DNA from 2 places in the Kineococcus anabasis genome. Region 1 is predicted to be linked to the other one. Evidence: riboswitches for the same ligand, from Rfam matches in the RefSeq annotation. Region 1 holds a riboswitch; the other holds the start of a gene.
What was found. Region 1 has a riboswitch for thiamine pyrophosphate ahead of ACYQBY_RS19265 (ECF transporter S component). Riboswitches for the same ligand answer to the same signal wherever they lie in the genome.

Region 1 (3,387 bases):
GCTCCGCCGGCACGAGCACCGGGGCGGGCCCGGGCAGTCCCGGCAGCCACACCCCCGCGGCGGTCAGCGCCGCCGCGTTCCCCCGCAGCACCGCCCCCGCCGGGCCGGACGCCAGCAGCTCCCCCGCGGCGTCCAGCGCCACCACCCGGTCCACCGCGTCCGCCCAGGCCCCCACGTGGTGGTCCACCACCACGAGCGTGCGGTCCCCCGCGACCTCCAGCAGCGCGTCCCGCACCAGCGCCGCCGTGGCCGCGTCCAGCATCGAGGTCGGCTCGTCCAGCAGCAGCAGCCGCGGCCGCAGCGCCAGCACCCCCGCCAGCGCCAGGCGCTGCAGCTCCCCACCGGACAGCTCCGACGTCGAGCGTCCCGGCCCGTGGGGGAAGCGGGCCGCCCGCAGCGCCCCGGCCACCCGCTCGGAGATCACCTCCCGCGGCAGGGCCAGGTTCTCCGGGCCGAACGCGGTGTCCCGCCCGGCGCTCGCTGCGACCACCGCGTCCAGCGGGTCCTGCAGGACCAGGCCCGCAGCACCCCGGCGCACCGGCGCCCCGTCGAGCAGCACCTCCCCGGCCGCGTCGCCCTCGTGGTCGCCGAGCAGCCCGGCCAGGGCCCGCAGCAGCGTGGACTTGCCCGCCCCGCTCGGCCCCACCAGGAGGACCCGCTCCCCCGGTCCCACGTCCAGGTCCACCCCGGACAGCACCGGCCGCGCCGCGCCGTGCGGGTGCCACGTCAGGCCCCGCACGCGCAGCGCGGCGCCGCCGGTGCCCCCCCGGGCCGGGACGCCGGGCACGGTGGGCGTCAGGCGCCGGTGCGGGCGCGGCGTGCCTCCGCCCCCGCGGGGAAGGAGCGCAGCGCGCCTGCGCGGGCCAGCGCCCGCACCAGCGCGGACCCGCCGAGACCGGCGACGACGGCACCGGAGACGGCGAAGAACAGCAGGTACAGCAGCTTCCACGTCCAGGAGTAGTCGGCGACGTAGGAGTGCCACTCCCAGGCGGTGACCTCCAGGGTCGCCGCGGCCACCCCGGCGAGCACCGCGACGGCCGGGCCGAAGCGGCGCCAGAGCACCGCGGCGACGACGATCTCGACCCCCAGGCCCTGCAGGAACCCGGAGATGAGGACGTTCGTGCCCCACACGTTGCCCAGGAGCGCCTCGATGGTCGCGGCCAGCACCTCCACGAACAGCGCGGCACCGGGGCGTCGGATGACGAGGGCACCGACCACGGCGGGCAGCAGCCAGACGCCGGCGACGATCGCGGTCACCGGCGGGAACAGCGCGGTCAGGGTCGGGGAGAGGGCGTAGTAGAGCTGGTCCCAGCCCCAGAACACGACACCGAAGGCGGCACCGAGCATCGCGGCGGTGGTCAGGTCGACCGTCCGCCAGCGCGTCAGCGGCCGGCGCGCCAGCACGCTGCCGCCGTCGGCCTCCCGCTCCACCGGCGGCGTGCCCGCCCGGCCGGTCTGGGGGGTGTGCGCGGTCATGACATGTCCTCCCGGTACACAGGAGGGGGACCGGGTGCTCTCCGTGAGCCCCGGTCGAGACGGCCCGACTCCCTACGCCGGTGCTAACCGGGTCAGGTTCGAGGGTCTGCGGTCTCCCGCACTCTCAGCGCCCCGCGGCGCTCCCCTGTCGTGCTGCTGACGGTACCGGACGCCGGGCCGGTCCCGGCGTCCCGCGGTGGTGGCGGGACGGCACCGGCCCGGACCTGCGAGGCTGTGCCCCGTGCTGCTGCGAGGCTGTGCCGTGCTCCTGCGAGGCCGTGCCGTGCTCCTGCGAGGCTGTGCACCGTGCTGAGGATGCTGCGCGACCCGGACACCGGCGGACCCTCCCGCGGGGTGCGGCTCGTGGCCCTGGTCGTCGCGCTGGGCATGCTGGCGCTGTCGGCCACCGCGCTGGTGCCGGTGCTGCGCTGGCTCGCCGATGTCCTGTAGGGCAGGGTGCGGACCATGAACGCGATGTTGTGGAAACTCCTCGGGACCGGTGCCGCCGTCGGCGCCGGCGCCCTCGCCAACGCGGTGACCAAGCGCGGCTGGAAGCTCGCCACGGGCACCAACCCGCCGGACAACCCGGAGGACCCGGACGTGGGCTGGAAGGAGGCCGTGCTGTGGGCGCTGGCCTCCGGTGCCGTCATCGGCATCGCGCGGCTGATCGCCGAGCGGCAGGCCGCCGCCTACTACCGCAAGGCCGTCGGCGCGCGCCCGCCCGGCATGGGCCACGGCCCCACCTGATCCACCCGGGCGGCGTGCCCGGTGGCGGCCCCGCCCCGCCGGGCACGCCGCTCAGGCCGCCGAGCCCTCCGTGACCACCTCCACCGAGGTCATGGCGCCGCTGAGGGCCGCGAGGTACACCCGGGACACCTCGTACAGCTCGTGCCCCGCGGCGCTGACGCCCGCCGGGTCCTCCTCCTCGTACGCCAGGACCGCCGCGAGGGCCCGGCCGGCCGGGCCCTCGTGGTCCAGCAGCGCCGCCCGCACGCTCGGCGCCACCCCCGTCGTCTCGACCAGCTCCCCCGCCCCGACGCCCAGCACCTTCGACACGCCCGACAGCAGGCCCACGGTGTAGGCGACGTCGACGTCCTGCCGCACCAGGCGCGCGCACGCCGCGGCCCGCGCCAGGACCAGGACGAACTGCTCCCGGTCCGAGCGGGCCACCCCGCCCAGCAGCAGCAGCACCACCCAGGAGCACAGCTGCCGGCGCCCCAGCAGCGCGATCGCCTGCCGCAGCGAGGTGATCTCCTGCACGGTGCCGTGCGCGGCGGAGCGCACCGTCCGCAGCACCCGCACGCTCAGCCCGGGGTCCGACGCGACGAGCTCCTCGATCTCCTCGATGGGCGCCTCCTCGCCGGTCAGCGCCCGCACCAGCCGCAGGCACACCACCTGCGAGGGGGACAGGCTGGTCCGCTCCAGCGTCACCGGCCGCTGCAGCAGGAACCCTTGGAAGAGGTCGACGCCGAGGTCGCGGCACGCCGCGAAGACCGCCTCCTCCTCGATGCGCTCCACGACGACCTGCGCCTGCGGGTTCAGCTCCCTCGCCAGGCGCAGCACCTCCTCGAAGGACTCCCCCGTCGCGGAGTGGTCGATCTTCACGTAGGACGCGAGGCGCACGGCGTCGAAGCGGTGTTCCTCACCGGCGAAGTCGTCCACGGCGATGCGGTAGCCCTGCCGTTGGAGCTCCCGCAGGCCCTCCAGCACCTCCTCGTCGACGGTGATGTCCTCCAGCAGCTCCAGCACCACCTGGCTGGGTGTGCACGGGATGGGCAGCTCCCCCGTGAAGAAGCCCCGGGTGAGGTTGATGAACAGGGGCATCGAGCCGGCGATCTGGTCCACCCCGAAGTCGCCGAACGTCGCGCTGATCACCTGGGAGGTGGCGCGGTCCTGCTGGTCCTGGTCCGT
Region 2 (3,387 bases), on a different contig from region 1:
GGGGTTGAGGATTCCCAGGCCGGTGCCGATCGGGGCGCCCAGCGGCATGACGGCGGCGCAGCCGGCCTGCTCCAGGCGGCGGGCCAGGACGGGGTCGTCGCTGGTGTAGGGCAGGACGGTGAAGCCGTCGGCCACGAGCGCCTCGGCGGCGTCGAGGAGTTCCACCGGGTCCGGCAGCAGGGTGTGCTCGTCGGCGACGACCTCCAGCTTCACCCAGTCCGTGCCGAGCGCCTCGCGGGCCAGGCGTGCCGTCAGCACCGCCTCCCCGGCGGTGCGGCAGCCGGCGGTGTTGGGCAGCACCCGCACCCCGAGGCGGCGCAGCACGTCCAGCAGCGACCCGCGGGCGGCGGGGTCCACGCGGCGCATCGCCACGGTGGTGAGCTCGGTGCCTGACTCCGCGAGGGCGCGCTCCAGGACGTCCAGGTTCGCCGCGCCACCGGCGCCGGTGATGAGCCGGGAGGAGAACTCCTGCCCGGCGATGCGCAGCGGGTCCCCGGTGGCCGCGGTCAGGCCGCCCGTGCCGGTCAGCTCAGTGGTCACGCTCAGCCCCCCGCCACCGCGGTGAGGACCTCGACGCGATCGCCCTGGCGCACCCGCCGCTGCTGCCAGTGCCCGCGGGGGACGACCTCGTCGTCCACGGCGACGGCGACGCCGTCGGTGCTGGCGCCGGGCGGGAGCAGGCGGGCCACGACGTCGGCGATGCTCGTGCCGGCCGGGGCGCTGCCGTCCTCGCCGTTGAGCCGGAACCCGACGGCGGCCGGGGCGTCGGCGGTGGGGGTGTCCATGGCGTCCTCTCCTCTGGTGCGGTGCTCGTCGCGCGGTGCTGGTCGCGCGGTGCTGGTCGCGGGGCTGCTCGTCGCGGGGTGCGCGGCCGCTCAGCGCAGGGCGGGCTCGGGGGCGCCCACGCCGAAGCGGGCGGGGGAGAAGGGCCGCAGCACGTCCGGGAGCGCCTCCCCGGCCAGCAGCGCGGCGACGGCCTCCCCGGTGATCCCCGCCAGCAGCATGCCGTTGCGGTGGTGCCCGGCCGCCAGCAGCAGGCCGGGCAGGGCGCCCTCGCCCACGAGGGGGCCGTTGTCCGGTGAGCCGGGGCGGCAGCGGGCCGCGGTCTCGGCGAGCTCCAGTTCCGCCGTCACGGGCAGCAGCGCCTGCGCGTCGCGCAGCAGCTCGTACACGCCCCCGGCGGTGACGGTCTCGTCGAACCCGCGGTCCTCGGACGTGGCGCCCACGACGAGCTCGCCGTCCTCACGCGGCACGAGGTACACGGACGCTCCGCGCACCACGCCGCGCACGGTGCGCGAGAGCACCGGCCGCAGCGCCGGGGGGGTCCGCAGCCGCAGGATCTGCCCCTTCACCGGGCGCACCGGCGGCAGGAGGCCGGCGGGCACCCCGGGCGCCTCCCCGGCGGCGGCACCGGCGGTGAGCAGCACCCGCTCCGCCGCCAGGACCGTGCCGTCGGCCAGGTCGAGCCCCACGGCGCGGCCCTGCCGCACGCGCACGGCGGCCCGCTGCGCGTGCACCCGCACCCCGGCGGCGGCGCACGCGGCGCGCAGCCCGGCCAGCAGCCGGCGGTTGTCGACCTGGTGGTCGCCCTCCACCCACAGCCCGCCCGCGACGTCCGGGGAGAGCAGCGGCTCCAGCCTGCGGCACTCGCGGGAGGTGAGGCGCTCGGAGGTCAGGCCCAGGGAGCGCTGCAGGTCCTGCGCCTCGGCGAGCACGGCCCGGTCGGAGGGGTCCAGGGCCACCGCGAGGGTGCCGCAGCGCCGGTAGCCGACGCCGGTACCGCCCGCGGCCTCCACCTCCGCCGCGAAGAGCGCGTAGCCGCGCGCGGCCTCCAGGTTGAGCCGGAGCAGGTCCTCCTCGCCGGGGTGCAGCTCGGTGACGGGGGCCAGCATCCCGGCCGCGACGTGCGAGGCGCCCGAGCCGGGGGAGGGGTCGGCCAGGGCGACGCTCAGGCCGCGCTGCGCGGCGCGCCAGGCGCAGCTCAGGCCGATGACGCCGCCCCCGACGACGGCGAGGTCGTAGCCGGCGCGCGAGGACTCCACTGCACTCCCTTCGCCGGCACGACCCGGATCAGGTTCGACGGTCGGCGAGTCCGCTCGCCCTCTCAGCCCGCTGCACGGGCTCCCGTGGTCGGCCTCACCATACCCGCCGGGTCCGCGGCGCCCCGGCCCGCACGCGGGCGCCCGGCCGCCGGGCGGCCCCGGCGCGCACCGGTGGCAGACTCCCGCCCGTGCCCACGACCCCCGCCGCCGGCGCGGCCGTCCGCCTCGCCGACGCCCGCCTGTACCTGTGCACCGGCGCACGCCGCCGCCAGGGCGACCTGGAGCAGTTCCTCGACGCGGTCCTGGCCGGCGGCGTCGACGTGGTGCAGCTGCGGGAGAAGGACCTGGAGGCCGCGGAGGAGCTGGAGCTGCTCGAGGTGTTCGCCGCCGCCGCGCGCCGGCACGGACGCCTGTTCGCGGTGAACGACCGCGCCGACGTGGCCCTCGCCGCGGGCGCGGACGTCCTGCACCTGGGCCAGCGCGACCTGCCGCCCGCCGCGGCCCGCCGCGTCGTCGGGCCGGACGTGGTGCTCGGCCGCTCCACCCACACCGCGGAGCAGGCGCGCGGGGCGGCCGCCGACCCGCAGGTCGGCTACTTCTGCACGGGACCGGTGTGGGCGACGCCGACGAAACCCGGGCGCGCGGCGGTGGGAACGGACCTCGTGCGCCTCGCCGCCGCCACCGGCACCGCGACGCCGTGGTTCGCGATCGGCGGGATCGACCTGGGCACCCTCGAGGAGGTGCTCGACGCGGGCGCCCGCCGGGTCGTCGTCGTGCGGGCGCTCACCGAGGCGGACGACCCGGGAGCAGCGGCCGCGGAGTTCGCGCGGCGGCTGCGCGAGGCCCCGGCGCCGGCCCCCGCCTGAACGACGCGCCCCGACCGGCCGGTCCGTAGGATCGCCCCGCGGCCGGGCGCACCGACGCGGCCGCCACCCCGACGGAAGGACAGCCCCCGTGCTCCGCACCCACGAGGCCGGCACCCTGCGCGCCGACGCCGCCGGCACCACCGTGACCCTCACCGGGTGGGTGGCACGCCGCCGGGACCACGGCGGGGTCGCCTTCCTGGACCTGCGGGACGCCTCGGGCGTCGTGCAGGTCGTGGTGCGCGACGAGGTCCTGGAGCGCGGCGGCGCCCACGACCTGCGCAACGAGTACTGCGTGCGCGTCACCGGCACCGTGGGCGCCCGCCCGGCGGGCAACGAGAACCCCAACATCCCCACCGGCGCCGTCGAGGTCGCCGCGGAGGAGCTGGAGGTCCTCAACCCGGCCGCGCCCCTGCCCTTCCAGATCGACGAGCACGTCCAGGTCGGCGAGGAGGCGCGGCTGCGCTACCGCTACCTGGACC

Region 2: another riboswitch for thiamine pyrophosphate. It lies ahead of thiO (glycine oxidase ThiO); the one in region 1 lies ahead of ACYQBY_RS19265 (ECF transporter S component).

What each region holds. Positions count from the first base shown of each region.
Region 1 is NZ_BAAIHU010000012.1:158,852-162,238, forward strand. Features, by position in the region: gene ACYQBY_RS19260 (ATP-binding cassette domain-containing protein) at 1-787, opposite strand, end outside; gene ACYQBY_RS19265 (ECF transporter S component) at 796-1,476, opposite strand; TPP riboswitch at 1,529-1,633, opposite strand; gene ACYQBY_RS19270 (hypothetical protein) at 1,792-1,926, shown strand; gene ACYQBY_RS19275 (DUF4235 domain-containing protein) at 1,942-2,223, shown strand; gene ACYQBY_RS19280 (EAL and HDOD domain-containing protein) at 2,275-3,387, opposite strand, start outside.
Region 2 is NZ_BAAIHU010000001.1:579,261-582,647, reverse strand. Features, by position in the region: gene ACYQBY_RS02635 (thiazole synthase) at 1-510, opposite strand, end outside; gene thiS (sulfur carrier protein ThiS) at 543-785, opposite strand; gene thiO (glycine oxidase ThiO) at 876-2,042, opposite strand; TPP riboswitch at 2,031-2,138, opposite strand; gene thiE (thiamine phosphate synthase) at 2,231-2,908, shown strand; gene aspS (aspartate--tRNA ligase) at 2,997-3,387, shown strand, end outside.